2 linked regions of the Lujinxingia vulgaris genome follow. The protein of the gene in region 1 interacts with the protein of each later gene in a pairwise test. Links are inferred from orthologs where the notes say so. Each region holds a gene or a part of one and is shown on either strand. Other genes may lie near its edges. The genes, in order: eno and rpe.

Evidence for each region.
Region 2: the proteins of eno (region 1) and rpe interact in binary tests that used the Escherichia coli proteins (3 or more experiments, as listed by UniProt). The link is inferred for Lujinxingia vulgaris from one-to-one orthologs.

Annotation. Positions count from the first base shown.
Region 1 is NZ_VOSM01000003.1:537,627-552,230, reverse strand. What follows is about bases 6,666-9,665. They hold eno (phosphopyruvate hydratase), read left to right. Parts: upstream 6,666-7,523; coding sequence 7,524-8,807; downstream 8,808-9,665. Other genes in these bases: FRC98_RS09145 (hypothetical protein), read left to right, coding at 6,782-7,531; FRC98_RS09150 (hypothetical protein), read left to right, coding at 6,666-6,789. Also shown: lepB (signal peptidase I), read left to right, coding at 1-810; FRC98_RS09165 (aspartate carbamoyltransferase catalytic subunit), read left to right, coding at 880-1,821; carA (glutamine-hydrolyzing carbamoyl-phosphate synthase small subunit), read left to right, coding at 1,832-3,028; FRC98_RS09155 (Stp1/IreP family PP2C-type Ser/Thr phosphatase), read left to right, coding at 3,202-5,487; more of FRC98_RS09150, read left to right, coding at 5,575-6,665; FRC98_RS09130 (FtsX-like permease family protein), read left to right, coding at 10,308-11,891; outer membrane protein assembly factor BamA, read left to right, coding at 12,765-14,604. UniProt on the Escherichia coli protein: Catalyzes the reversible conversion of 2-phosphoglycerate (2-PG) into phosphoenolpyruvate (PEP). It is essential for the degradation of carbohydrates via glycolysis.
Region 2 is NZ_VOSM01000002.1:102,970-117,414, reverse strand. The notes cover bases 4,949-7,789. They hold rpe (ribulose-phosphate 3-epimerase), read left to right. Parts: upstream 4,949-5,953; coding sequence 5,954-6,625; downstream 6,626-7,789. Other genes in these bases: FRC98_RS04145 (response regulator), read right to left, coding at 7,322-7,789; FRC98_RS04150 (CatA-like O-acetyltransferase), read left to right, coding at 6,654-7,298; rsmB (16S rRNA (cytosine(967)-C(5))-methyltransferase RsmB), read left to right, coding at 4,949-5,931. Also shown: FRC98_RS04190 (serine/threonine-protein kinase), read right to left, coding at 1-339; FRC98_RS04185 (hypothetical protein), read left to right, coding at 510-1,262; FRC98_RS04180 (hypothetical protein), read left to right, coding at 1,262-2,029; FRC98_RS04175 (J domain-containing protein), read left to right, coding at 2,026-2,901; def (peptide deformylase), read left to right, coding at 3,010-3,576; fmt (methionyl-tRNA formyltransferase), read left to right, coding at 3,595-4,593; more of rsmB, read left to right, coding at 4,609-4,948; more of FRC98_RS04145, read right to left, coding at 7,790-9,256; FRC98_RS04140 (DUF1328 domain-containing protein), read left to right, coding at 9,567-9,731; FRC98_RS04135 (FKBP-type peptidyl-prolyl cis-trans isomerase), read left to right, coding at 9,965-10,528; FRC98_RS04130 (DUF427 domain-containing protein), read left to right, coding at 10,620-11,078; FRC98_RS04125 (hypothetical protein), read right to left, coding at 11,104-11,841; FRC98_RS04120 (SRPBCC family protein), read right to left, coding at 11,838-12,299; FRC98_RS04115 (hypothetical protein), read right to left, coding at 12,317-13,282; FRC98_RS04110 (MATE family efflux transporter), read left to right, coding at 13,678-14,445. UniProt on the Escherichia coli protein: Catalyzes the reversible epimerization of D-ribulose 5-phosphate to D-xylulose 5-phosphate.

The sequences.
Region 1 (14,604 bases):
AGCGAGACGGTGCGTGCGCTGGCTGAGGAGCACCTGGCGGGCATCTCGGTCAAGCCTGCCTGGCAGGAGTACGTCGAGACTGTGGGACTGGCGATTTTATGCGCGCTGGTGCTGCGGGCCTTTTTCTTTGAGGCGTTTAAGATCCCCAGCGGTTCGATGGAGCCGACCCTTCTCCGGGGGGACCATCTTTTCGTCAACAAGATCCGCTACGGCATCCGAGTTCCCTTTACGACTACGTTTCTGATGCGTTTTGCCGAGCCACAACGTGGCGAGGTGGTCGTGTTTCGCTTCCCCTCCGAGGAGGCGCGCGAGCATGTGCGTAAGCGCCGTGAGGAGGCCGCCGCCAAGGGGGAGAAAGCCGTCGAGTGCATCCTTAACTTCGATGAGAAGGACTTCATCAAGCGCATTGTTGGCCTTCCCGGCGATGTGGTGGAGGGGCGAGGCGCGCAGCTTCTGGTCAACGGTGAGCCGGTGGACCGTACGCCGATTCGCCGCGGCCCGGCCCCGGATCGCTCCGGGCGTACCGCGTACTACTATCTGGAGACGTTGGGGGAGGCGACCCACCAGATCCGCGAAGACAGTCCGCCGGGCTACGATGAGGGGCATGACTTCGGCCCGATCACCGTCGAAGATGGGCACTTCTTTGCGATGGGTGATAACCGCGACAACTCCGCCGACAGCCGCTGCTGGGGCCAGGTGCCGATGGATAACATCAAGGGGCGCGCCATGATCATCTGGCTTTCGCTCGAAGACGGCCAGACCGGCGATCCGGGCATCCGCTGGGATCGTTTTGGGATGGCGATCGAGTAGACCTGTGACGTGACCATAACGAGGCTCCGCACACGTCGTGTTGGGGGGCCCGAGACGCCGGGAGCGACGATGAACTTGATTGGGCTGAAGGACCTGTCGAGACACCAGATGATCGCGCTTCTGGACGCCTCCGAGCGCTACCTGAATGACGAGGGCAGGGTGATCACCCCGCCTGAAGACGCGCAGCTTCTGAGTGGACGAACCTTTGCCTTGCTCTTTCTGGAGCCAAGCACACGCACCCGCGCGAGCTTCGATCTGGCGATTCAACGCCTTGGCGGGCAGTCGGTGACGGTGAACGGGGAGGGGAGCAGCGTTGAAAAGGGGGAGTCTGCCGCAGATACCTGCCAGACTCTGGCGGCGATGGGCGTCGACGGGTTGGTGGTCCGTCATCATGATCGCCATCTTCCTCAGGTGCTCGCGGAGCGGGTGCGGATCCCGGTCATCAACGCCGGCAACGGCAGCGGTGAGCACCCCACCCAGGGGCTGCTCGATGCGCTGACGTTGCGCCGCCATTTTAAGACCGGTAATCAGCTTGGCGGGCTGAAGATCGCGATCATCGGCGACATCGTGCACAGCCGCGTGGCCCGCAGTGACGCGCATATCTTCTCAGAGCTGGGCGCCGAGGTCATGATCGCCGGACCGAAGATGTTAATCCCCACCGAAGAGCGACTCGCCGAGTGGCCTGTGCGTGTCTCGACCTCGCTTAAGGAGGCCGTACGCTGGGCGGATGCGGTGGTGGTGCTTCGGGTTCAGCAGGAGCGTCTTCGTAGCTCAGTGGTTGATCCGCATCGCTACGCCCTGGATTGGGGTATCGACCCGACGGTCGTTGAGCAGTATATGTCGCCGTCGACGATGATCTTGCACCCCGGTCCTGTGATACGGGGTGTGGAGCTCGCCGATCCGGTGATCGAGAGCCCGCAGAGCCTGATCTGGCAGCAGGTAACCCACGGGGTTGCCGTTCGTCAGGCAGTGATCGCAGCGTATTTTGGAAGGCAAGCGCAGTACGCCTAAGGAGCAGCAGTTGAAGCAGTCGCGACCCAGGTTGAAGTCGCTCTCGGGGCGTAGCCCCGCGATCCTGGTGCTGGAGGACGGCACCTGTTTTGAAGGGTTGAGCGCCGGCGCGCCCGGCTCCACGGTGGGGGAGGTGGTCTTCAACACCAGCATGTCGGGCTATCAGGAGATCGCCACCGACCCCTCCTACCGCGGGCAGCTCATTACCTACACGATGCCCCATATCGGCAACTACGGGGTCAACGCGCTCGACAGCGAGTCGGTGGAGACGCAGGCCGCCGGCGTGATCGTGCGCTCGCTCTCGCGGCGCGCCAGCAACCAGCGCAGCGAACAGGGCTTTGAAGACTGGCTCGTCGATCGCGGCGTGGTCGGCATCTGTGAGATTGACACCCGCGAGCTGACGCGACGGATCCGGCAGGGCGGGGTGGGGCTGGCTGCGATTGTGCACGACGCCACCGCACAGGATGCCGCCGCAGCGCTGGAACTTATCGCCGCGCACCCGGGCTACGGCAGCGTGGACTATGTGAGTGAAGTCGCCACCGCGCGCGCCCTCCGCGTGAGCGCCGAAGACGCCTGGCAGAGCCCGCTTGTGCTGACACCGGCCGCCCCTGGGAGTGATGACGAGAGCAAGGCGCCGCACGTTGTTGTGATGGACTTCGGGGTGAAGTTCAGCATTCTGCGCCATCTTCTGGCCCGCGGCATGCGCGTCACGCTGATGCCCCGCGACGCCGCAGTGGAGGATGTCGAGGCGCAGCGTCCCGATGGGGTGCTCTGGTCCAACGGCCCGGGGGATCCCGATAAGATGGAGCCTTTCATCGCAGGCGTGCGCGCGCTTAGCGAGCGCTACCCGACCATGGGCATCTGTCTGGGGCATCAGCTGCTGGCCAAAGCCTTTGGTGGCGAGACCTTCAAGCTGGGCTTTGGCCACCGGGGGCCCAACCAGCCGGTGCAGAACCAGCGCGACAAGAGCGTCGCCATGACCAGCCAGAACCACGGCTACGCGGTGCGACGGGAGAGTTTTCCCGACGATCTGGAGATCACCCACGTCAACATCAACGACGACACCATCTCGGGCTTCTCGCACAAGAGCCTGCCGGTCCACGCCGTTCAGTACCACCCGGAGGCCGGCCCCGGCCCGAACGATGCTGTCGATTTCTTTGATGCTTTTGCCCGTGACCTGGACGCGCGATGCGCTGATCGGGGATGAGAAGAGGGGCGCGTGAGCGCTCCGGGTTCGTGGACGTGTTGGCGTCCTGCGCGGTGAACACCGGGGGGAGGCGCGAGCGGACAAAAAAGCCAACTGGCCGGATGATGAATCGGGAACTTTGGGTTATGATGCGCCCGACCGATCGCCCTGCGCGACATAGTTGAGGAGCCACCATGGATTTGCGGTTCTGGGCCGCTACGGACACCGGGCGCGTCCGCGACCATAACGAAGATAACTTCCTGGTCGACAAACGTCTGCAACTCTTCGTGGTCTGCGACGGGATGGGAGGCCACGCCGCCGGCGAGGTCGCCAGCGCGGTGTGCGTACGCACGGTGCGGGAGGTCATCGCCGGGGCTGGCGAGCTTCTGAGTCATCTTCAAGAGGCCCCGGAAGATAAGCAGGTCCAGCAGGCGACGGTGGAGCTGTTGCGCCAGGCGGTGCAGACCGCCAACGCCCGCATCTTCGAGATGGCCCAACAAGACGCCAGCCGCCGCGGCATGGGCACAACCTGCTCAGCGCTGCTTATCAGCGGGGCGCATGGCTTTGTGGGCCACGTCGGCGACTCTCGCCTCTACCGGGTGCGCGAGGGCGATGTTGAGCAGATCACCATGGATCACTCGCTGCTCAACGAGATGATCCGTCAGGGCAAACTTCCCCCCGACACCAAAGAGCGCGACTTCCCGCATAATAATGCGGTCACCCGCGCCGTCGGTGTGCGAGAGTTCGTGGAGGTCGATGCGTTTGAGTTTGGCATCGAGCCGGGCGATCGCATGATGATGTGCTCCGACGGTCTCAGCGGGTATTTCGAGGAAGAGATCGACGTGCTCGACATGACCTCGGGCGACGTCCTCGAAGAGATCATCACGCGATGCATCGACTTCGCCAACGAGAGCGGTGGTAAGGATAACATCACCGTGATCGTGGTGGACGCTGTCGACGCCGAGGCTGAGCAGAACGACGTGGCGCCGGTGCTCGAGATGCTCCGCAGCACCCCGTATTTCCATTACCTGGCGGCCAACGAGCTTGAGCACATCCGTCGGCTTGGCGAGGTGGTCGAGGCGGAGCCCGAAGAGGTCGTCACCTCACCGGAGAATGTGGCGCACAGCCTCTTTGTGATCCTGCGAGGTTCTGTCTCATTGCACCTCGACGGGCAACGCGTCAGCGTCCTGACCGCCGGGGAGCATTTCGGTGAGATGGCGCTGATCGACGCCCAGGATGACAGCGACAACCGACTTCGGGTGCAGGCGCTTGAGCCGACCACGCTCTTTGCGATCGCGCGTGATGATTTTATGGGCATCCTGCGCAGCGCGCCCGGGCTGGCCATCAAGCTGCTCTGGAACTTCGTGCAGGTCTTTGCCGACCGCCTCCAGGGCGTGCCCGCCGAGTATCGCTTCAGCCCCGACCAGTGGCGTGAAGACCCGGACGCCGCGGTTGACTTTACGCCCCCTTCCGGCTCGCTCGTGTTCACCGAAGACCTCAAGAAGATCGCAGAGGAAAGCGACGGGCATGTCGAAGAGAGCGTTGAGGCCGATGAGCCTGAGGTGATGCCGGAGGTCGCGTCGTCAACTGCGTCGGAGCATGATGAGGAGACGCGCGAGTACGATCGCCTTCCCCTCGATGATGCGCCGCTGGCCGCCTCCCTCGGTGGTTGGGACGGCTCCGATGCGAGCTGGGGAGATGTCGCCAGCGATGATGAGGCCAGTGTTGATGAAGTCAGCGAAGATGAGTGGGAAGATCTTCCCCCGGAAGCCGTCGCGCATCGTCCCACGGTCCGTCTCTCGCCGATGCGTGATGATGACGAACTCGATGCCGCGAAGGCCGACGGGGATGTGACGCTCAGCCCCTGGGAGTCGCCTCAGGAAGAGTCCAGCGGCGCTTCAGACGACTGGGTGATCGGGGGTGTCGATGAGGCGTTCGCAGAGCGCGATGACGCCGAGCAGAATGCGTCGGCGTCGGTGAGTTTCGGCGGTGCTCATCTCGATGAGCCGGAAGAGGATCTTCGCGCGACCGTGCAGCTCGATCGTCCGCTTTCCCGCGCGGAGATTGAGGCGACGACCGGGCCGATGTTTGGCGGCGGCGTCCCCGAAAAGTCTGGCGCGGAGCCACCCGCTGACCAGGACGACGATCTCGGCAAGACCGTTGATATTGACGCGGACCTGGCGCGCCTTCGTTCGCTGCGCGCCGAGTCGAGCCTCGATCTGAAGGAGCGTCTCCGCCAGCGCATGAAGGCCCGGAACACACCAGTGCCGTCGAGCGCAGCAAGTGGTGAGGCCGACGTCTCGATGACTGCTCCACCGATGGACGCGGAGCCGGCCGAGGCGAGTGCTGCGCCTTCCGCGCTGGCCGGAGAGGTGGAGGTCCGCAGCTCGCCATCGCGGCGGATGGCCGAGCCGACGCCGGAGGCCAAGGTGATGATTTCACCCGAGCTGATGGGCCTGGTCGACGACGATGACGAGTAAGTTTCCGGCAATTCAGACCCGCTCAGCGGGATGAGAGCAGGCGCGCGCAGCGCGCCGCAACACCCAACTCTACGACGGCGCCATTGTATGGATACACGCACAATTCTTCAGATCGTATTGGGGTTGGTCGTCGCGCTGATCCTCGTGGTTGGCGGGCTGATGGTGATCGCGCTGACAGGCGATGCCGAGACGGTGATCGTCGAGCAGGCCGTTGCCGAGCAGCGGGAAGCCAGAGAGCGCAAGAACCCCTGGGCCGATCAGGGTGAGGCCGCCATCGCGCTGGTGCAGCGCTCTCGCGTCAATCAATCCGAGGACGGTGAGGTTGAAGCCAACACCGTCGGTGAGCTCCTCGCCAGCGAGGCGTTCATCAAAGATAAACTTAAAATCACCGGGGCCGAGTCCACCGGCTGGCATGCTCAGTGGTGGGGGGAGACGAAGTTTGGGCCCTCGTTTTTCCTTGTGCGCTACGGGTTTCAAGACGCCAATATCCGCATCGGACCGGCCTGGCTTGTGGACCTGAAGACCCAGAAAGTGGTGCCCAAAAACGTGCTTGCCCAGGTCGCCAGTGACCCCGAGAAGGGCCAGGAGTCGAAGTACTACGACAAGGCCGCGCAGGTCGTCTCGGCGATGACCAACCACCGCTTCCCGGCCGGGATTAATCTGGGCGGCGCGCTGCTGCTCTACTTCGAGCAGCGCGAGGGCTCCGGTGAGGGCGATACCGTGCTGGGGTGGACCATCGATCACGATCGCGACAACCTTTTTCGGGCCTACTTTCAGTGGACCGAGGGTGGCGAGCAGACCTATGCCGAGTTTGAGTTCGACTTTGATAAACGCGCCCTTCGTGCGGTGAACCTGCAGGCCGCGCAGATCATGCGAGTCGGCGAGGAGTTTGAGCCCACAGACCGTGTGAGCATCATGCCTGGCACCTACGATCCGAAGCAGCGCGTCGCAGCCAACCGCTGGCTGGGCCCGGCGCGCACCCAGTGCCGCCAGCCTCGCCACCGCGACGGATGTAAGGCGCTGGCGACCTTGCTCGACCAGTCTGACCTGATCGAGACCCTGGAGTGGCTGCTGACCGCTCAGGCCGACACCGCCGAGGCTTTCGAGTCCTGCAAAGAAGAGCGCAAGTGCCGCTGGATGCCCGAGGCGCGCGGTGAGGGCGTCTACCGCATCAAGTATGTCTACAACCTCGATGGCACGGAGCAGACGATCGCCTGGGATGTGAACCTGCGCAAAGAAGAGGTCGATGCGGCCGATCGTATCAGCCAGCTCTCGCAACGGGCGGTGAATCCTCGTGGGTAATCCGAGTGAGATGGAGCTTAACCCGAAGCGGTTTGCGCAGCTGGAGAGGCAGGTCTTAAAGGCCCTTTTTGCCGAGCCCCCGACCTCGGGCGAAGTCGTCGACGTCGAGGTCTTTGGCGAAGATGGCAACCAGCCGGTTCGCTACTTTATCTACGCCGATGTGCTCGCGGAGCTGACCAAAGCGGCGCGTTACCGCTCGCAACGTGCAGTGGCGATCTTGCTGGGGCATTTTGCGCTGGATGGTGATGGTGCGTTTGTCGAGGTCAGCGCGTTTGAGGACCTTACCTATGTCTGGGAGGACGATGACGCCGCCGACGCGCTGGAGCGCGGGGTTAAGGAGCAGCTCGCCGCATTGACCCGTCGCGAAGAGCCCGGAAGTGGCAGACGTCATGTGGTGGGGATGTTCTGGTCGGAACCCGGGAGCGATGCGTTGCTGAGCGAGGACGCGGCGCGCGAGCACCTGACCTATTTTAATCTTCCCTTTCAGGCGATTCTTGTCTGCGACGGGGAGCGTGGTCAGGTTGGTCTTTACGCCAGGGGGCCGCGGCAGAAGTTCTTTAACGCAGCGATTCACCTGGTCAGCGCCAAAGATGAGGCTGGCGTTGCGCCTCATCATAATGATGAGACCGCCGAGGCGGCCGCGTCGCCCGACTCCACTCCTGAAGATCATGATGATAAAGAGCGCTCCGCCAGCGGGGCGCCCTCTGAGTACACCTTTGAAACTGAGGAAGATGATGACTGAGATTGTCGATATTGTTGCCCGTGAGATTCTCGACAGCCGCGGTAACCCCACCGTGGAGTGTGATGTTTATCTGGAGAGTGGCGCGATGGGACGCGCGGCGGTCCCCAGCGGTGCTTCCACCGGGGAGCACGAGGCCATTGAGCTTCGCGATGGGGATAAGGCGCGCTACCTCGGCAAGGGCGTTCAGCAGGCCGTGGAGAACATCCACGAGGAGATCGCCCCGGAGCTTATCGGCGAGGACAGCGCGAACCAGCGTCGCATCGACGACATTCTGCTTGGCCTTGATGGGACCGAGAATAAGAGCCGCCTGGGCGCGAACGCGCTTCTGGCGGTGAGTCTGGCGTCGGCCTACGCCGCGTCGGAGGCGCTGGGGCTTTCGCTCTACCGCTACATCGGCGGCTTGCAGGCCACGGTGATGCCGGTGCCGATGATGAACATCATCAACGGCGGCTCTCACGCCGACAACAGCGTCGACATTCAGGAGTTCATGGTCATGCCCGTGGGAGCCGGCTCGCTGACCGAGGCGGTGCGCTGTGGCGCGGAGATCTTCCACGCCCTTAAGAGCGTGCTCAAAGGCCAGGGCTACTCCACCTCGGTGGGCGATGAGGGCGGGTTTGCGCCCAACCTCAAGAGCAACCGCGAGGCCCTCGACCGCATCATGGAAGCCATCGAGAAGGCTGGCTACAAAGCCGGCGAAGACGTCGTGCTTGCGCTGGACTGCGCCGCCAGTGAGTTCTTCGACAAAGAGTCCAAGACCTACAAGCTCGCCGGGGAGGGCCGTGAGCTCGACGTGGCGAAGATGATTGATTTCTACGAAGAGCTGGTCAGCGCCTACCCGATCGCCAGCATCGAGGATGGTCTCGACGAGAACGACTGGGAGGGCTGGAAGAAGCTCACCGACCGCCTGGGCAAGAAGGTGCAGCTGGTCGGCGACGACCTCTTTGTGACCAACACCAGGACGCTCGCCCGCGGCATTGAAAAGGGCGTGGGGAACTCGATCCTGATCAAGGTCAACCAGATCGGCACGCTCAGTGAGACGCTGGATGCGGTGGAGCTCGCGCATCGCAACGGCTACACCGCCGTGATCAGCCACCGCTCCGGGGAGACCGAAGATACCACCATCGCGCACCTGGCGGTGGCCACGGCCAGCGGCCAGATCAAGACCGGGAGCCTCTCGCGCTCCGACCGGGTCGCCAAGTACAACGAGCTGATCCGCATCGAAGAGCAGCTCGGCGCGACCGCGAGTTACCCCGGCGCGTCGATCTTTAAGAAGTAAGGTTGCGCCCCCAGAAAGGGGGCAAATCCGAAGAGGAGCGTCGTCCGCGCGTCAGCGCGGGCGGCGCTCGCGTACTCTGCGGGGATGAGCTTTCGTTTACGCGTTGTTCTCTGCAGGAAATGCGCCGCGGGCAGAGGGCTGATTGACAGTTTGAGAGCCCGCGCGCTACAACCGCCCGGCCGCCGAAGGTGGCGAATTTTCGGGCGATACGCCCCTTTTGACAAAACACCCACCCACGCGTCTTTGCGTGGCGAGATGGAGGTCATGCCATGACCCGTGAAGAGATTCGCTCGAGTATCAGCGATCTTCGTCAACGGCTGGTTGAGCTCGGGAGGTATCTTTGACCTGGCTCAAAAGAAAGCCAGGATCGAAGAACTCGATGCGATAAGCCAGGACCCGGAGTTCTGGAACGATGCAGAGCGCGCTCAGACGACGATGAAAGAGCGCGGTGAGCTGGTCGATGTGATCGAGCGTTACGAGACGCAGCTCGAGAGTCTGGATGAGGCGGAGCTCTACCTGGAGCTTGCCGCTGAGGCCGATGGCGATCCGCAGGCCCTTGCCGACGCCGGTCAGCTTATTACGGAGACGAAGAGCGCGGTCCAGAGTCTGGAGACGCGCCGGATGCTCAGTGGCGAGCACGACGACCACAACGCCTTTGTCTCGATCAACGCCGGGGCAGGGGGCACCGAGAGCCAGGACTGGGCCTCGATTCTCCTGCGGATGTACCTGCGGTACGTCGAGCAGAAGGGCTGGCAGGTGGAAGTCACCGACCAGCAGGCCGGCGATGAGGCGGGGATCAAGAGCGCCGACCTGCACGTCACCGGCGACTTTGCGTTCGGTCATCTCAAAGCCGAGGCCGGCGTGCATCGCCTGGTGCGCATCAGCCCCTTTGACAGCGCGAAGCGTCGGCATACCAGCTTTGCGGCGGTGTCGGTGGCCCCCGAGATCGATGACGATATCGAGATCGAGATCAAAGATAGCGATCTGCGCATCGACACCTACCGCGCCTCCGGTGCCGGTGGTCAGCACGTTAACCGAACCGACTCCGCGGTGCGTTTTACGCACATCCCCACCGGGATTGTGGTGGCCTGTCAGAATGAGCGCTCCCAGCATAAAAACCGCGCCACAGCGATGAAGATGCTTCGCGCCAAACTCTACGAGCGCGAGATGCAGGAGCGCCGCGACAAGGCCGCTGATGAGCACGCCGAGCAGAAGGATGTGGCCTTCGGTAGCCAGATTCGCTCTTACGTGCTGCACCCCTACAAGCAGATCAAAGACGTTCGCACCGGCTACACCGAGGGCAACGTCGATAAGGTGCTCGACGGGGGCCTCGACCCCTTCGTGGAAGCCTACCTGCTTAAGGCGGGCGGACAATCTGAGGGTGATGAAGCGGCCGAAGCGTAAGAAAGAACGGGCCACCGGCGCGGAATCAACGCGGCGGTGGCCCGGTTGCAGCCGCTCGGTGCTGCTCCCCTCGTCTATGCCCTCAACGGGAAGCTGATGTCTTATGAGAGCTTCGTCGGCCGTCGTTATTTGATGGCCAAACAGCGCAGCCGCGTCGTCTCGATCATCACATTGATCGCGGTCAGCGGTGTGGCGCTGGGCGTGACGGCGTTGATCGTCGTGCTCAGTGTGATGGGAGGCTTCCGCGCCGACCTCACCAGCAAAATTCTGGGGGCGAAGGCCCATGTGGTCATCCAGCAGCCGGATTTTGGCCCGCTCGATGACGCCAACGCCGTGGCCGACCGCGCTCTGGAGGTCGAAGGCGTTGTCGGCGCCTCCCCATTTATCGAGAGCGAGGTGATGGTCTCCTCGCCGACCAACCTGAGCGGCGTGGTGCTTCGTGGCATCGACGTCGATCGGGTGGGGACGGTCACCGATCTTCTGGAAAACCTTGAGAAAGGGGAGCTCTCCAACCTGCGTGATTCGCGCGGGATGATGGAACGCATCGAGGAGGAGCGTGACGAAGAGCTCGAAGTTCTGCTCGATCGGCTCGATAAGGAGAGCAAGGAGCTGCGCGAGACCATCGACGCGAAGCGCGGCGCGACGGGTGTCAGCGACGACTTTATGCCGGCACCCGACGAGGACCTGCCTCCGCTCATCGACCTCGATGAGGTCAGCGATGAGACGCCGCAGCCGCAGGCCGAGCGCGGCGGTGATGAGGGGTTTATGCCGCCGCTCTTTGACGACAGCGGCGCAGAGGCCTGGGATTTGCCCGCGCTGCCCGGCGAGGAGGGCGATGAGGCCGGTGGCGAGATGCCGGGCATTGTTGATGAAGCGCCGCAGGATGATGGGCGGCTTCCCGGTTTGATCATCGGGACCGAGCTCGCAACCTCGCTGCAGGTGCGTCTGGGCGATGAGGTCAACGTGGTCACGCCCCGTGGCGAGATGGGACCCTCGGGACCTATCCCGCGGAGCCGGCCCTTTCGCATTGTCGGGGTGTTTTACAGCGGGATGTACGAATACGACGCCAACGCGGCGTTTACCTCGCTCGATGACGCCGCGCGCCTGCTCGACTTTGAGGGGGCCACCGGCGTGGAGCTTCGCACCGACAACGTCGAGGAGGTTCTGGCGGTGGGGGAGCGCCTGCGTGAGATCTTCTCGCCAGAGCTTCGCGTGATGGACTGGCAGCAGATGAACAGCAGCCTCTTCTTTGCGCTCAAGCTCGAGAAGATCGCGATGTTCCTGGTGCTGATCTTCATCATCCTGGTCGCGAGTTTTAGCATCGTGGCGATGCTGATCATGATCGTCATCGAGAAGGCCCGTGAGATCGCCATCCTCAAGTCGATGGGGGCCAGCGACGGCGGCATCATGCGCGTCTTTATGTTCCAGGGGGTGGTGATCGGGGCGGTGGGCGCGGCGGCCGGGCTGGGGATGGGGCTTTTGATTTGCTACTTGCTCCAGACGGTGGGCCTGCCGCTGGACTCCGAGGTTTATTATATCTCGACCCTTCCGGTTGAGGTTGACCGCCTGGAGGTTGTGGCGGTGGTGTTGAGCACCATCCTGATCAGCTTCCTGGCCACATTGTATCCATCGTACCAGGCCGCGAAGATGCGTCCGGTAGAGGGGCTTCGTTATGACTGAGACGACGACCACCACGCCGCTGATCGAGCTCAAGGGTATTCACCGCCGCTTTGAGCATCGCGGCCAGCAGCTCGACGTGCTTCGGGATCTGAACTTCCGGATCTTCGCGGGCGATCAGGTCGCGATCATGGGACCGAGCGGCGCCGGCAAGAGCACGCTTTTGCAACTTCTGGGCACGCTCGATGCGCCCACCTCCGGGACGATGCTCTTTGACGGCGAAGATGTGTTTGCGCGCAGCTCCAGCGGGCTTGCGCGTTTTCGCAACGAGCAGGTCGGCTTTGTGTTTCAGTTTCACCACCTGTTGCCGGAGTTCACCGCCCTGGAGAACGTGATGATGCCCGGGCTCATCGGGCGGATGCGCAAAGGCGAGGCCGAAGCGCGCGCGATGGAGCTTCTGGAGAAGGTCGGGCTCAAAGATCGGGTGCAGCATCAACCCGGGGAGCTCTCCGGTGGGGAGCAGCAGCGGGTGGCGATCGCGCGCGCTCTCTTTAAAAAGCCGCGCCTTCTGCTGGCCGACGAGCCTACCGGCAACCTTGACCTTAAGACGGGCGCTGGGATACACGCCGTGCTGCGTGAGCTCAACGAGAGCACCGGCGTGACCGTGGTGGTGGTCACCCACGATCCGAACCTGGCCGAGACCATGCCCATCCGTGTGCTGGTGGATCAGGGCCAGCTTATCCCTCAGATTCCGGGGGATGACCGGCTGAAAGGGCGAGTTTCGGATGATTTGATTGATCAGGCACCGCGCGATCCACGCCAGGTTGCGGCTGTAGCGGACGCCTCCGTCGGTGCCGATGGCGTCGCTTCTTCCGCACCGACGCCGCACGCCTGATTACGCGCGCCCACTTCGAAATGCTCTCAGGAACAGATGTGATGGTTGATGGAAAGCTAAGGGCGGCGCTGCTGCTATGCGCACTTGTGGGGCTGATCGGGATGCCGACGGCGCTGCACGCCCAGGGGATGCCGCAGCTGGAGCGCCCCGAGATTCTGGATAGTGCGCCGGTGGCGCCGCGTCAGACGGCGCAGTTGCCGAGCGGCGAAGCCGGCACCGAGGGCCAGGACATCGCCGAGGTGCGCGTCCAGGGAAACCGCCGTGTGGAGGCGGCCTCCATCCTCGACCGCGCTCGCCAGCGAGCCGGTATGGCCCTCTCGCGCGAGCAGGTCAGTGAGGATATTCGGCGCATCTTTGCGCTGGGATATTTCGATGATGTCCGGGTCGACGCGACCGCCACCGATCAGGGGGTGGTGCTGACTTACATCGTCGACGAGAAGCCGGCGATCGACGCCATCCGCTACCGCGGCAACGACGCCGTGAGCACCGAAGATATCGAAGAGGTGGTGGAGCTGCAGCGCTTCGCCATCGCGAACTTCGCCGACATCAACCGCAGCGCCACCGCCATCCAGGAGCTCTACCGCGAGAAGGGCCATTACCTGGCTGAGGTCGACTACGAGATCGACAGCGTGGAAGGCCGCGAAGATCTGGCGGTGGTCACCTTCGAGATCCGCGAATACTCCAGGGTTCGCGTCAAACGGGTGACGATCCTCGGTAACTCCGAGATCGAAGACGCCGAACTCAAAAACATCATGGCCACCCGCGAGGGGCACTGGCTGTCGTTTCTGACGAAGTTCGGAAACTTCCGGGAGCAGGACTTCCAGGACGATCTGCAGCGCCTGGTGCTCTACTACTACCACAACGGTTATCTGCAGGTTCAGGTCGATGAGCCGACGATTCGACTCTCACGTGATAAGCGCGACCTCTACCTGACGATCCGCATCGATGAGGGCGTCCAGCATTACCTCAATGAGGTCAACATTCAGGGTGACCTGCTCGCGGACGAAGAACAGCTCCGCGAGATGATCGAGCTTGAGTCCGATGACGTGTTGCTCTGGGGCGATATGCAGATGGGCATTCAGCGCATCCAGCGTTTTTATCAGGATGCCGGTTATGCCAACGCGCGCGTGCTGCCGCAGCCCATTCCCACCCAGGAAGACCCCTCGCGGGTGAACCTGGCGCTGACGATCACGCAGGGGCCGCTGGTCTCGATCGGGCGCATCGAAGTCGTGGGCAACATAAAGACCCGTGATAAGGTCGTGCGCCGCGAGCTTGTGATTGAGGAAGGGCAGCTTTATTCGGCCAGCGCCATCGAGCAGTCGCGAGCGCGTGTGGAGCGCCTGGGTTATTTTGAGCAAGTCACTGTGACCAGCCAGCCCACGTCTTCGCCCGATGTGGTGGACCTGCGCATCGAGATCAAAGAGCGCCCCACCGGCACCTTCCAGATCGGCGCGGGCCTCTCCAGCCAGGAGAGCTTCATCTTCCAGGGGCAGGTCTCCCAGGAGAACCTGCTGGGGCGCGGTCAGTCGCTGGCGTTGAGCATTCAGGCCTCGGGGATTCGGCGACTCTTTAACCTGCGCTTCTCCGAGCCCTGGTTGCTGGGCAGCCGCTGGCAGTTTGCGGTGGACCTCTACAACTTCGATTACCTCTACCAGGACTTCTCGCGCGTCTCGACCGGGGGCAACCTCACCTTCGGCTACCCGCTTGGCGAGCTGCTGGGGCTGGAGATCGGTGACGCGCTCTCAACCTCGCTGACCTACAAGCTCGAAGATGTTCAGGTGGAGCCGGGCGGCTACTCCGGCACCAACGTGCAGCCGGCCTCGCCACTCTTTACGGGCGGTCTGACGAGCAGTGTGCGCCTGGGGGCTTACCTTGATACGC
Region 2 (14,445 bases), on another replicon or contig:
CAAGCGCCCGCGCTCGGCAATGAGATCGCCCAGGCTCTTGCCCTCCACATACTCCATCACCATAAACCTCACCCCCTCATGCTCCCCGTAGTCAAAGAGGGTGATGATGTTGGGGTGATTGAGCCGGCTGATCAGCAGCGCCTCGCGCTCAAAACGCTGGCGCTCCTCGGCCTCTTCGCCCACGCCGGGCAAAAGGGTCTTGAGCGCCACCGCGCGGCCAATGCCCAGCTGAATCGCACGAAACACCACGCCGTACGCCCCCCGGCCCAGCTCTTCTTCAATGCGGTAGCGGCCCGCTATCACATCTCCGGCCGCAAACAGCTGCTCTTCTGGCCCCATACTCGGCGCGCTCGCTCGTCGTCTTCTTCGGCTCCCTGCTCGCGCCCACCCTACCCTCGCCAGAGCGCGCGGGCAAGCGCGCGCCTCTCGCGCCCCTTGTCGCGCTGTGGCGCGCTGTGGTAGCTGCTCCCTCCTTATGGTTAGGTTGGCACCACCCCCTCGGAGGCACCATGGGTTTTCTCGACTTCCTCTTCGACAAAGAAAAAGCGCAAGAGCGCAAAATCACCAAGCTCAAAAAGACCGTCTCGCACATGTACGTGCAGCCCGGTGAGCGCAGCTACGCGGTGGAGCAGCTCCGCGAGATCGGCAACGAAGACGCCGTCTTAGCGCTCCTCTCCCGCTTTGAGCAGACCGCCCCCAACCACACCACCGACGCCGACGAGAAAGAGTTCGTCTACGAGGTCCTCGTCGACCTGGGGCGCCGCGGTGAGGTCGATGTGGCCGGTACCATCACCGCCTACCTCAAGCGGGTCGAAGAGAAGATCAACTGGCCGCTCAAGGTCCTCACCGACCTGTTGAGCCTGGAGGATATGGTCAACGTGGTCGTCGAACTTCTCGAAGACATGCACATCGACTATGTGCGCAACCCCGAGAAGAAGCAGGAGATGATGCTGCGCGCCGCCGAGTTCTGCGACCGCCGCCTGGCCGAGCAGACCGCCCGCTTTGTCGAAGACGACTACGAGACGATCCGCTTTCTGGCCGTCGACGCCCTCCTCGCCCAGAACGAAGACGACATCGCTCGTCCCGCCCTGGCCGCGCGACTGACCGAAGAAGATTCGCTGCGCATCTTGCAGAAACTGGCCGAAGCCTTCGCCGAGCGCCCCGAGTGGACGATCGACGAAGAGCAGCGCGAGGCGGTGAGCGCCGCCCTCCCCAAAGGCTTCTCGCTCGATAGCGATGGCCACGTCGTCGCCAAACGCTGATGAAGCTCACCACCCTGCCGCCACTGAGCCCGCCGCCGCAGCCCTCTTACGCGCTGCGGCGGCCCGCCGACCCGATCCCTGAGCCGGCGCTCCTGGCCTGGGTGGAGGGCCCCGGCGCCGAGGGTTTCGAGAGCGCCTGGCGCCTGGCCGGGGTGACGATCCTGCCGGCCTCCACACTCCTGGGGCTGCGCGCCTTTGAAGACGCCTACGAAGATCATCTTCCCGGGGCCGCCCCCGACGGCCGCGACTGCATGCGTGTGATCTTCGATGTTGAGAAGATCTTGCGCATGGCGCTCCACCAGAGCGTGCTGGCGCTGGAACTTCTGGCGAGCCCCACCCCGCTGCAGCTTCAAGCGCCTTTTGACCGTATCGCCCCCGTTGAGCTTGCGCAGGCCGCCCTCACCTCCGGGGTGCTTCGCGCCTACCGCGGCGCGCTGCCCGCCACACTCGACGCCATCGACGCGGGTCAGCGTGTGGCCGCGCTCAGCGGACTTCGCCGGCTCTACACCGCCGGCCTGCTTCATCGCGAGGCGATGATGGGCACCGATCTTGGCGCCCTGCTCAAAAGTTGCGCCCCCTCCCCCATCGCCCCTATCGTGGAAGGCTGGAGCGACGCCGCGCTCAGCCCCGACGAGGCACGTGCGCTCAAAGCTGAGGCCCGCCGCCTCGACGCCCTCCTGGATTCGCCGGGGGCGCTGCCGGAGCGGCCTCAAAACTACGATCTTCTGCACGAGACGCTCGTCGCCTGGAGACTGGCCACCTCATGATTCGCCTGCTGATCATCGGACGCCCCGGCTCCCAATGGGCCGACCGCCTCCACCAGCTTGAGCTCCAGGATCTGGAGATCGACCACGAGCGCCTCCCCTCGGCCGGCATCCGCCGCTTTGAGGCCTCGCCAGCCGACCTGATCATCATCGCCGATGACCAGGGCGGCGAACGCGTGGAGATTCTGGCCGGCGCCATTCGCAGCCGCCCGCTGGGGCAGCTTGTGCCGCTGATCCTCATCTGCCCGCTCCCCGAACCCGAGCGCGTGCAGGCCACCACCGACACCCTCGATCTGGTAGCCTGGCTCCCGCCGGAGACCAGCGCTGAGACGCTGACGACCCGCATCGGCGCCGCGCTCGATGTCTCATTGAGCGCCACCCCCACCCCGGCCTCCCCCGCGACGCATGCGGCGCAGACGCCCCTTGAGCATCCCGAGCAACCCGGCGAACCTCCTCAGGAGCAGCCCCCCGCACCGGAGCCCTCCCGGGTCTTTCGCGCCGGTGAGCTGACGCTTGAGGCCATCGACACCGGGGCCACACGCAGGGTGGATCGCGACCAGGTCTTCCCCCAGCGCGACTTCGCCCACCCCGAGGCCAGCGTCGACGCCGAGGTGATCCGCCGCAAGCTCAGGGCGGTGCGCCACGAGGACTATTTCGCGATCCTGGAAGTGCGCCGCGGCGCCGACACCCAGCCCATCCGCGAGGCCTTTCACCGCCTCTACGCCCGCTTCGACCCGCGCCATATCGATTTTCAGACCGCGCACGCCTTCGAAGACGCGCTCCTCGAGATCCGCGACGCGCTCGAAGACGCCTGGGCGGTGCTCGGCGATCCGGCGCTGCGCGAGCCCTACCTTCGCCACACGCTGCGCCCCTGAGCGGCCGCCCGGGCGGCCGGCGGAAGGTTCCCCCCTTGCCAGCCGTTACCCCCTCGGCTAGACACGCTTCAGCGTGCTCACGTTCCCAGACTTTTGATGAGTTGAACCATGGCATCCTTGCTCGACATCGTCCTCTACCCCGATGACGTCCTTAAGACCCGCTGCACCCCGGTCGACACCGTCGACGACGAGGTGCGCGAGCTTATCGACAGCATGGTCGAGACCATGTACGCCGCCCCCGGCATCGGGCTGGCCGCCCCGCAGGTCAACGACACCCGGCGAGTCACCGTCATCGACGTCTCCTCCCGCGAAGAGGGCGCCGACAGCGAGCTCATCACCCTCGTCAACCCCGAGATCGTGCACCGCGAGGGCAAGATCGTCTGGGAAGAGGGCTGCCTCTCCATTCCCGGGGTCTACGACAAGGTCACCCGCGCCCAGAAAGTCGTGGTGCAGGCGCTGGACCGCGACGGCTCCCCCTTTGAGCTTGAGGCTGACGATCTGCTGGCGGTCTGCCTGCAGCACGAGATCGACCACCTCGACGGCGTGCTCATGCTCGACCACTTCAGCCACCTCAAGCGCAAGATGGCGCTCAAGCGTTATAAAAAGCACCTGGAAGCGCTCGAAGAAGCGCGCCGCAAAGAGGCCGAGAAGGCCAACGACGCCCCCTCCTCCTGAACTTTTTAAAGGTTGCCGATGACTGCCGCACGTTCGCCGCTTCGCATCGTGTACATGGGCACGCCCGATTTTGCGGTGCCCGCGCTCCAGAAACTCATTGAGAGCCCCGACGAGGTCGTCGGCGTGGTGACCAACCCCGATCGCCCCAGCGGGCGCGGCAAAAAGCTCACCCCGCCGCCGGTGAAAGTCGCCGCCGAGGCCGCCGGCATCGAGGTCTACCAGCCCGAGAAGCTGCGCGGCCCGGAGGTTTTGGAGCATCTTCGCGCCTGGAACCCCGACGTGATCGTGGTGGCGGCCTACGGCCAGATTTTGCGCAACGATGTGCTGCTCCTGCCGCGTTACGGCTGCATCAACATCCACGCCTCATTGCTGCCTGCGTACCGCGGTGCGGCGCCCATCAACTGGGCCATTGTGCGCGGAGAGGCCGAGTCGGGCGTGACGATCATGCAGATGGAGCGCGGCCTGGACACAGGCCCGATGCTGCTTAAGCGCAAGACGCCCATTGAGGAGCTCGACACCGCGCAAGACCTTCATGATCGCCTGGCCGAGATGGGCGCCGAGCTGATTGAGGACGTGATGCGCCTGATTCACCTCGACAGCCTCAACCCGATCGTTCAAGACGACGCACAGTCTTCCTACGCGCCGATGCTCAAGAAGAGCGACGGGGAGATCGACTTTCGAAAGAGCGCCCGCGAGGTCGCCGATCTCATCCGCGGGATGAACCCCTGGCCCGGGGCCTTTGCCTTTTTGCACACCCCCGAAGGTCCGCAACGCGTCAAACTTCATCTGGCGCGGGCGCACAGCGCGGCAACCAACGGCGCGGATACCGGCGCCGCCCCCGGTGAGGTCATTCGCGCCGATGAGCAGGGGCTGCACATCGCGTGCGGGCAGGGCTACATCGAGTGTTTGACGTTGCAGGCCCCCGGCAAGCGCGCGCTTCCGGTGAGCGACTTCCTCAACGGCTTTGATCTTCAGACCGACCACCATTTTCTGCTCCCCGATGAGCGCTCCGACTAAACCGAGCTCCCCACCGTGACCACCGCCCGAACAGTCGCCCTCGATGTGCTCAGCCGCATTGAGCAAGACGACGCCTACAGCCACATCGCGCTCTCCAACCAGCTGGCCACAAGCGAGCTCGACGCCCGCGACCGCGCGCTCGCCACCGAGCTTGTCTACGGCACGCTCGCCAGGCAGCGCTCCATCGACACGGTGCTCTCGCGCTTTGTCTCCCGCAAACTCGAGAGCCTGGATCGCCCGGTGCGCCTCAACCTGCGCATGGCCACCTACCAGCTCCTCTACCTGGACCGCATCCCGGCCCACGCCCTGGTCAATGATGCTGTCAAGCTCGTCAAACGGGCCTGCGGCCAGCGCACCGCCGGCTTTGCCAACGCCGTGTTGCGCAACATGCTCCGCAGCAAAGAGAAGTGGCAACCTTTTGAGGAGCGCGACCGCAGCGCCAACCCGGCGCGTTACCTGGGGCTGAAGTATTCGCTTCCGGACTGGATCGCCCGTCGCTTGCTGGGTCGCCACGGGCTGGAGCGCGCCGAGGCCCTGGCCGAGGCCTTTGCCGGCCGTCCACCCCTTTACCTGCGCCGCTTGCAGCCGCTCGACACCCTGCCCGAAGGGGTCAGCCCGCTTGAGGCTCCGCCCGGAGCGCTCAAGGCGGAGAGCTCCTCGCCAGAGTTGCGCTCGCTGCTCGAAGCGCACGCGCTGACCATTCAGGATCTGGGAAGTCAGCTCATTGCGCACTACTGCGGCGCGCGCCCGGGCATGCGCGCCCTCGACGCCTGCTGCGGCCTGGGGGGTAAATCGCTGCTCCTCGCCCAGCAGCTCGGCCCCGGCGACACTCTGGTGGCCTGCGACCCGCTCCCCACCAAGCTGGAGATGCTCGCCAACACCCTTGCCGACCTCCGAGTCGACCCCACCGTCGTGCTCCGAGAGGCCACCCTGCAAAATCTTCCCGAGGCCGATGGGAACTTCGATCTCATCCTGGTCGACGCCCCCTGCTCCAGCCTGGGCGTGATCCGCCGCCACCCCGAGACCCGCTGGCGCCGATCCCCGGCCGATGTCGACGCGCTCGTCCGCGTGCAATCCGAGCTCCTCGACCACGCTGTGAGCCGGCTTAACCCCGGCGCGACGCTCGTCTACAGCGTCTGCACCTTCACCCGCGAAGAAGGCCCCGAGCAGATCGAGCGCCTGCTTGAGCGCCACCCGCAGCTTGAGCGCGCCCCGCTCCCCGAGAGCGAGTTTGACTGGGCCCCCTTCGTCAATGCGCTGGGTGAGCTCGACTTAAACCCGCGCGACCACGACTGCGACGCCTTCTTTGCGGCGCGCCTGCGCCTGGCCCAACCCTGAACTTCCACCGCCGAGCTTCCCTATGACGACGCGCCCCCTTCGCATCGCCCCCTCGATCCTCTCGGCCGACTTCGCCCGCCTCGGTGAGCAATGCCAGGAGGTGATCGACGCCGGCGCCGACTGGCTGCACGTCGACGTGATGGACGGCCACTACGTGCCCAACATCACCATCGGCCTGCCCGTGGTCGAGGCGCTGCGCAAGGCCCTGCCCGACGCCTTTCTCGACGTGCACCTGATGATCGACAACCCCGACGACTTCGTCGGCCCCTTCGCCCGCGCCGGCGCTGACCTTGTGTGCTTTCACCCCGAGGCCAGCCGCCACCCCCACCGCGCGGTGCACACCATCAAGAGCCTGGGCAAAAAGGCCGGCCTGGCCATCAACCCGGCCACCCCGCTGAGCTGGATCGATCACCTGGCCCATGACCTCGACATGGTCCTGATCATGAGCGTCAACCCCGGCTTCGGCGGTCAGGCCTTCATCCCGCACACCCTCGAGAAGATCGCACAGCTCAAGGCTCGCCACGACGAACTGGGCGTCGATCTCGACATCGAAGTCGACGGCGGCGTCTCCCCTTCCAACGCCGCTCAGCTTCGCCAGGCCGGCGCCAATGTACTCGTGGCCGGCAGCGCCATCTTCGGCGCGCCGAACTACAAAGAGGCCATCGACGCCATCCGCCAGCAGGCCACGCTCTAAGACTCAACGTCTTCGCCCGGACCCGATCATGGAACGCATCGACCTGAGCACCTGGAAGCGCCGCCCCCACTATGAGTTTTTTAAGGGCTTTGAGCGCCCCTTCTTCGATGTGGCCGCCCGCGTCGATGTCAGCCCGCTGGTCGCGCTGACCCAACGCAGCGATCTTCGCCTCTTTGCCACCCTGCTGCACACCGTCTGCGTGGCGGCCAACGCCACCGACGCGCTGCGCCTGCGCCTCGATGACGAGGGTGTGGTGCGCGTCGCGCAGATCACCCCCTCCTTTACCGTGATGAGCGACCGGGGCACCTTCAACTACGCCACGGCCCCCTACGTCGACGATGTCGCCGAGTTCAGCCGCACGCTCCAGGAGCACGCCGATCGCTCCCGCAACCTCCCCGAGCTCTTCTTAGGCGACGACGATCGCCTGGATCTCGTCTACATCACCTCGATGCCCTGGCTGGACTTCCAGAGCATCAGCCACGCCTTCTCCGGCCAACCTCTGGACTCGGCGCCGCGCATCGCCTGGGGCAAAGTTGTGGAGGCCGAGCCCGGACGCCACGAGGCGACCTTCCAGCTCACCGCCCACCACGCGCTGGCCGACGGCCGCGATGTCGCGATCTTCTTTGAGAAGTTGCGCGAGCGCATCGACGCCCTGGCCGGCCACGCCGGCTGAACGCCCCCCGACATCTCAAAAGTTCAGCCCCGGCGCGCCTTTCCCCGGGTCAGCCGCACCACCAGATCCCGAAGCTCCTCCAGAAGCCCCATATACTCACCGCCCCCCTTCTGCACGATCTGGGTGGCGTTGCCGGAGAGGCGGGCGTAGTCCTCGGCGGTGAGGTACTTGGCGGTCATCACCACCACGGGCACATCTTTAAACTTCGGGCGCTCCCGAAAACGTTGGAGAAACTCAAACCCGTCGACATGCGGCATCATCAGGTCCAGAAAGACCAGGCTGGGCTCGATCGCCTCCAGCCGCGCCAGGCCCTCTTCGCCGTTGGACGCCGCCGTGACCCGAAAGCCCTCGCGCTCCAGGTGGCGCACAAGCATCTGGCGCGAGGCCTCATCATCTTCCACCACGAGCACGTCGCCGTCTTCCACGGCGCTCTCGTAGGCCTCCATCACCTCCAGAAGTTCCTGGCGGTCGACGGGCTTCGACATGAAGTGGTCGGCGCCAAACGCCAGCCCACGCTGCTTATCATCGACGAAGGTGAGCATGATCACGGGGATCTTTCGAAGATCGGGATCTTCTTTCAGACGCTCCAGTACCGTCCAGCCGTCCATCCGGGGCATCATCACATCAAGCGTGATCACGTCGGGGCGCACCTCCGAGGCCAGCCTCAACCCCTCACGGCCGTCGCGCGCACACACCACGGTGTGCCCCACCCGCTCGAGCGTGCGCTTGAGCACCCCGCGGGTATCGCGATCGTCGTCGATGATCAGCACCAGCTTGGCGTTCTCGTTGAGCTCGATCTCTTCCGAGAAACTCACCTGCTCGGCGCCCCGACCCACAAAGGCGCGCGGCACGCCCAGCTCCACCACCGTGCCCTTTCGCACGCTGCGCTCCACCCGGTAGCTCACCCCGAGCAGCTCGGCGAGCTGACGCAGCACGGACTGCTCCAGCCTGCGCGCGCGACCGCGGCGCCCGGGAGAAAGGTCGCCCACCCGTAGCGTGACCCGGCTCTCGTCGGCGCGCAGCTCCACCTCGACCTGGGTGCCGGCGCTAAAGCGCACCGCCTCCCCCACGACCCCGTCAAAGAGCTGCACGAGCTTCTCGCCATCGCATTGCACCTCGGCGTTGACGTTGGCCCGCTCCACCCTCACCTCAATGCCGCGCTGTTTTGCGACCGCGCCGAGGGGTCCCAGCACCGCATCAAGCGTCTCGTGCACATCGACGTCGTAAACCTCCGGCTCCACATCGCCCGCTTCAAGTTGGGCCAGGGAGACCAGGTTACTGACAATGCCGAGCACCTCGGCACCGGAGCGCTCAATACTCGCCAGCTTGTCGAGCGCCTCGGCCGGCAGGCGCTCCTGCTGCTCCTCGCGAAGCAGCTCCGCAAAGCCGATCATCGCGTTGACCGGGGTGCGCAGCTCGTGACTCATCAGCGCCCAGCGTCGCCCGGCCATCCACCCGACCATCGCCTGGGTGAGCAGCCCGCGTAGCGCCTGCGCGCGCTCAAGCTCCGGCTGGCCAAAACGCCCCGGCTCGGCGTGCACACAGATCCAGAGCGCGGGGTTGATCGGCGTTCCCACACTCACCATGATCACCGAGGCCACCGGCATCGACACCGAGGAGAGCATCGCCTGCCAGGCCCCCTGGTCGCGCACATCATCGAGCACCAGAGGGTTGCCTTCGAGCACCGCCTCGGTGAGATCTCCCACCCACCATTGCAGAGATTCCAGCCTGGGGTCGCTGGCGCAGAGCACGCTGATCTCGCCATCGTCGCGCACCTGAAGAACCGCCCCGCCGTCGCCGCCGACCACATCATCGAGGAGCCCCACGACGGCCTTCGGGCCGGTCTGCGCGCCACTGCGGCTGAGCATCTCCAGCCCGCGCATCAGCGTCTCGTGGCGCCGTCGCAGCTCCGAGAGATCGTCATCGCGAACGTCATCATCCGGGGGTTCTTGCGTCATCACTCTCACCTCGCCACCTGCCCGCCACCCCGGAGAGGGGCGTGCTGGGCTGTAGCGTCGCTGCTCTCATCGAATCATCGCAAAGGCAACGGGCACCCCTGCCGGTAACACCAAAAGAGTATCAGGGTGCAGCGCATGTACGTTTTTGTCGAGTCCGATCCCGAAAGCGGCCCCCCCGCGTTACAAGCTTTTTCCTTGAGATCGTCCCGATCGCAACAAGGCTTTGAAGCGACGCAGCGAGTCCCGCTTCATGTCGTGAGGGTCATCGGGCATCGCCCCGGCTTGCTGCCAGAAGACAAGGAGTACCGTTATGATGAGCTGGGTTGTCGTATTCTTCGTCGTCGCCATCATCGCCGCATTGCTCGGGTTTACCGGCATCGCCTCTGCGGCTTCCTCCATTGCGCAGGTGGTCTTTGTGATCGCGCTGGTGCTGCTGGCCGTCTCGCTGGTCTCCAACCTCATGAGCCGCGCCTGAGGCCTGCTGGCGCAAACTGACACAACCGGTGGCACGCCTTGCCCTGCGGGCTAACGCGTGCAAACCTTCGCGCCCACCCTCGCCGGCGACGCTCCCACGACGATTCTGGGAGACGTCCGATGCCGCGACGGTGGGCGCCTTTTGTTGAGTGAGTCCGGGGATTTTACCCCTTTTGATGTGCAACCAGGATGGTGGCTTTTACGATGGCCAGCGTCCCCACGTATGGAGCCTGTATGCGCCGAAGCATTGCCCTGTTGACCTGCCTTCTCGCGTTCTCTCTCGTCGCCTGCGAATCGGAACAGAACACCGCCGAAGAGCCCCCCTCGACCGCCGAAGCCGCAATGGGCGAGGCCGTTGAGGAGGAGGCCAGCGAGGAGCAGGCCGCTGAAGAAGCTCCCGAGCAAGCCGCCGCCGAAGAGGAAGGCGATCCTCTGGCAGCGCCCGCCGACGTGGCTGCCCCGCCGGCCGACGCCGAGAAGACCGAGTCTGGCCTGGCCAGCAAAGTGCTCAAAGAGGGCACCGGCACCGAGCACCCCACCGCCACCTCCACAGTGCGCGCGCACTACACCGGGTGGACCACCGACGGTGAGATGTTCGACAGCTCCGTGAAGCGTGGCCAGCCGCTGACCATGCCCCTCAACCGCGTCATCGCCGGCTGGACCGAAGGCGTGCAGCTGATGGTTGAGGGCGAGAAGCGCCGCTTCTGGATTCCGCAGGATCTGGCCTATAAGGGCGCTCCGGGTGCGCCGGCTGGCATGCTCGTCTTTGACGTCGAGCTCATCGAGATCGTCGAGTAAGCAGCTCGTAAGGGGCTCCCGAAGTGCTGGCCGCATCCCCCGGCGGTACCTAGCTTGAAGGGTGACACGCCACCCTCGCTACGGGAGCCCCATGAGCCTGCAAACCTCCTCCTCTCAGGAGTCGATCTGGGACTTTCCCAGCCCGCCGGCGGTGCAACAGAGCCACCGACGCATCCGCGTGCTGGTCGGAAGCACACCCATCGCCGACACCACCCGCGCGCTGCGTCTGGTGCACACCGGACACGCCCCGCACTACTACATTCCCCCCGAAGATGTGCGTCTCGATCTTCTGCAGCCCTCCATGCACTGCAGTTTCTGCGAGTGGAAGGGGGTGGCCACCTACTACGATCTGCGCATCGGGCCGACCTTCATTGAGGCTGTGGCCTGGTCGTACCTTCAGCCGCCCAAGCATTATCAGGCGCTGCGCGACTACATCGCGTTTTACCCCCACAAAGTGGATCGGTGTCTGGTCGATCATATGCGGGCGATGCCGGAGCCGCATCCGGAGCGCGGGGGCTGGATCACCCCCGACCTGGTCGGACCTTTTTAGACGCTATGTTCAGGCGATAGCGACCTTATTCGTCGCCGAGCACGCGCCGAAAGCCCACGGCGACGCCGAGCGCATCGAGCCGAAAATACTCCGGCACACGCACCCGTCCGCTCACCTCAAAGCCCTCCACATCCCCCCAGGGGTCGGGGGCTTCGAGGTAGCCCTCACCGCTCATCGTCAGGCCGTCGAGCTCGCCCTCCACAAAGCGCGTGCCGGCTTCGATGCACCCGTCGCCCAGGGTCTTGGTGATGGAGAAGGTGCCCCCGGCGTGCGAGACCTGCACGACCTGCGGCACAAGCTCCTCGTCGCAGGGGTAGCCCTCCATCAACCACTGCCCGGAGAGCGAGAGATCGTCGATTTCGGGAAGAGGTGTCGGACCGGTGTCGGGATACACGCGGCGCAGGGTCAGCTCGCCATCGGGGGCGTCCAGCCGTATCACGTCTTTGCCCTGCGTCTGCACGCCAACCTCGTCGTCGCCCAGTCGCACGGCGCCATCGCCGGCCGGGTCCCCCTCCCAGAGTGAGGCGCCGGCTGCCAGGCAGGCATCGGCGCGAAGGCTACGCGCCACAAGCGCTCCGTCCTCATCGGCTGCGGGTTCTACGGCGACCACGCGCAGCTGCTCTTGGCCCTCGCAGCGCGCGCCCTCCACCACCCAGGTCCCCTGATACTCGAAGGGTGTGCCATCGCCCTCGGCCGCATCCCCGCAGGCGACGAGCAGGCTTGCCAGACAGATCCCCGCCCTCATGGTGCGCCCAAAACTCACGCCTGCCCCCTGCCCTCCACGTGGCGCGCCAGCGCTTCGAGGTCTTTGTTCACCATCTTCTTAAACATCGGCAGCATCAGCCGGCCAAAGAGGTTAAAGAGCGCGCCCATCTCCATCTCACCGTGGAGTTTCACGGCGGTCCCGCCCTCGCGCTCCTCAAGCTCGTAGACGTAGTGGTACTCCCCGCGACCGGTACTTCCCTTCGTGCCATCGACGTAGAGTTCCAGACGGCGGTCGGGCTCCAGAGCGCGGATCTCAAAGACCTCCGCGCCCTCGCGCCCCATGATCTTGCGCACCTCGCGCCAGCTCGACCCGGGGCCCATCTCCCCTTCATCGAGGCGCTCCACACGCACGAAGTTCTCCATCCATGCGCCAAAGTCCTCGATGTCGAGCATTGCCTCAAAGACCGCCTTCGGCGGCGCGTTGACGTGATGATTCAGCGTGTACGAAAGCGCCACGGGGGCTCCTTTCCGGCTCAGTGGACCATCAACGAGAGCACCGGGTGCGTCGCGAAGGAGTAGAGGCGAGAGCAGAGGTTCTGCTGGCAGGTGACCTCACCCTGACCTTCGAGCACAAGCTCTTTGTGCGCGTCGATCAGGCAGCGTGCCACCGGCTCGTAGGCCGCGTCGGTGTAGCGCGCGTAGATATAGTGCTGGTCGAGCTCTGGCGAGTAGCGCACGGCCACCCAGGCCTGGGCTCCCAGCGGCATGGCGTCGCCGCCCTCGTTCGCCAGCTCCTGGCCCATCGTGTGGCAGGCGATGGCGTCTTTAAAGACCTCTTCACCACCGGCGATGATCGCGTCGCTATGCGGGCAGGAGGTGTCGTCGGCGATGGTGAGGTTGGTCAGCGTGTCGCTCATCGCCACGCCGTTCATGCCCTCGCAGAGCACCCGGTCGCCCGAGCAGCTGGCCTGCTTCACATCCGGACCCAACACCCAGACGCTGAACCCGAGGCGATTGACGTGCTCCGGGGCCTCGGCCTCAACCTCGCTGAGCACATCCTGCATGCGCGCGTGCACGCAGCGCCCGAGCTCCGTATCGCGCTCTTCGCCTTTGAGGCTGCCCAGGTTGAAGCTCTCCGCTCCGCGGGTGGCCACCGCCTCGAAGTAGGCGTTGGTGGTGTCGTAGTCTTCGCCGGCGCAGGCTTTGAAGGCCTCGACGCGCTCCTGCATCTTCGCCCAGGTCACATCGCGAAACGCCGCCTCGGCCTCAAGTTCCGGGGTGGTGTTGGCTTCATCTTCTGCCACCGCGCCGCTCTCACCGCCTTCCTCGACCAGAGGTGCTTCGGCGCTGACTTCCATCGTCAGCTCCCCGGAGGCTTCCGCTGTCTCCGTCGAAGGTTCAACCTCGGTCGCCTCGGCGCTCTCTCCCATGGAGGGACCCGAAAAACACCCGACCATCGCCAGGGCGATGCTTGCCACCAACACGTCGTTCAACTTCATCGCTTACCTCGTTACGTTCCGTTACCACCGCGGCTATCCTCTTGGATGCGCTGGTATATTGCAAGATCGGTGAGGCCTTTGATCGCAGCACCGAGTATTGCGAATTTGCAGATCTTTGCCCTCGCGCCCCCGCCCTGAGACAGCCCCCTGACTCTACACCTCCCACCGCCGGCGTCCACCCTTGACCCCGGGTGCGTCCGCATGCTCCTTAACGCGCGCCGCACCGCCCCGCTGCTCCCGCACCTTTCTTTACCGCACCGCCCCGCTGCTCCCGCACCTTTGTACGCCGCACCGCCCCGCTGCTCCCGCACCTTTGTACGCCGCACCGCCCCGCTGCTCCCGCACCCTTGTACGCCGCACCGCCCCGCTGCTCCCGCACCCCCGACGAGACCCCGATGCGCGAACTCCTCCCGCTGCAACACCGCCACGACCGCGCCATCCTGGCGATGGCCATTCCTGCCATTGGCAGCCTGGCCATCGACCCGCTCGTCTCGCTCGTCGACACCTTTTTCGTCGGACGCATCGGCACCGCCGAGCTCGCCGCGCTGGGCATCAACAGCGCGCTCTTTGCGATGACCTTTATCGTCTTCAACTTTCTGGCCTACGCCACCACCCCGAAGATCGCTGCCCACCTGGGCCGCGATGAGCCCGAGGAGGCCGGCGAGGTGGTGAGCCACGCGTTGTGGCTGGCGATTGGGTGTGGCGGGATGATGACCGCAGCCCTGCTGATCTTCGCCGCCCCGCTCCTCACGCTGATGGGGGCCGCCGGCGAAGTTGCCGGGCCGGCGCTGACCTACCTGAAGATCCGCGCGTGGGCGGGACCGGCGTTGCTTATCAGCACGGCGGCCCACGGGGCCTTCCGCGGCTTTCAGGATACCCGCACCCCGATGTGGGTCACGGTGATGCTCAACCTGATCAACCTTGTGCTCGACCCGCTTTTGATCTTCGGGCTGGGCTGGGGCATCGCCGGGGCGGCCATCGCCACGGTGGTGGCGCAGTGGTCGGGGGCGCTGCTCTTTTTATGGCTGCTGCTGGTGCGCCGCAGCGAGTCGATGCACGTGCCGCTGATCGCGCCCTCTTTGAGCGGGATGCTGCCGCTGGTGCGGGTGGGGAGCGCGCTTTTGCTGCGCACCGGGGCGCTGGTGGGCACCATGACGCTGGCC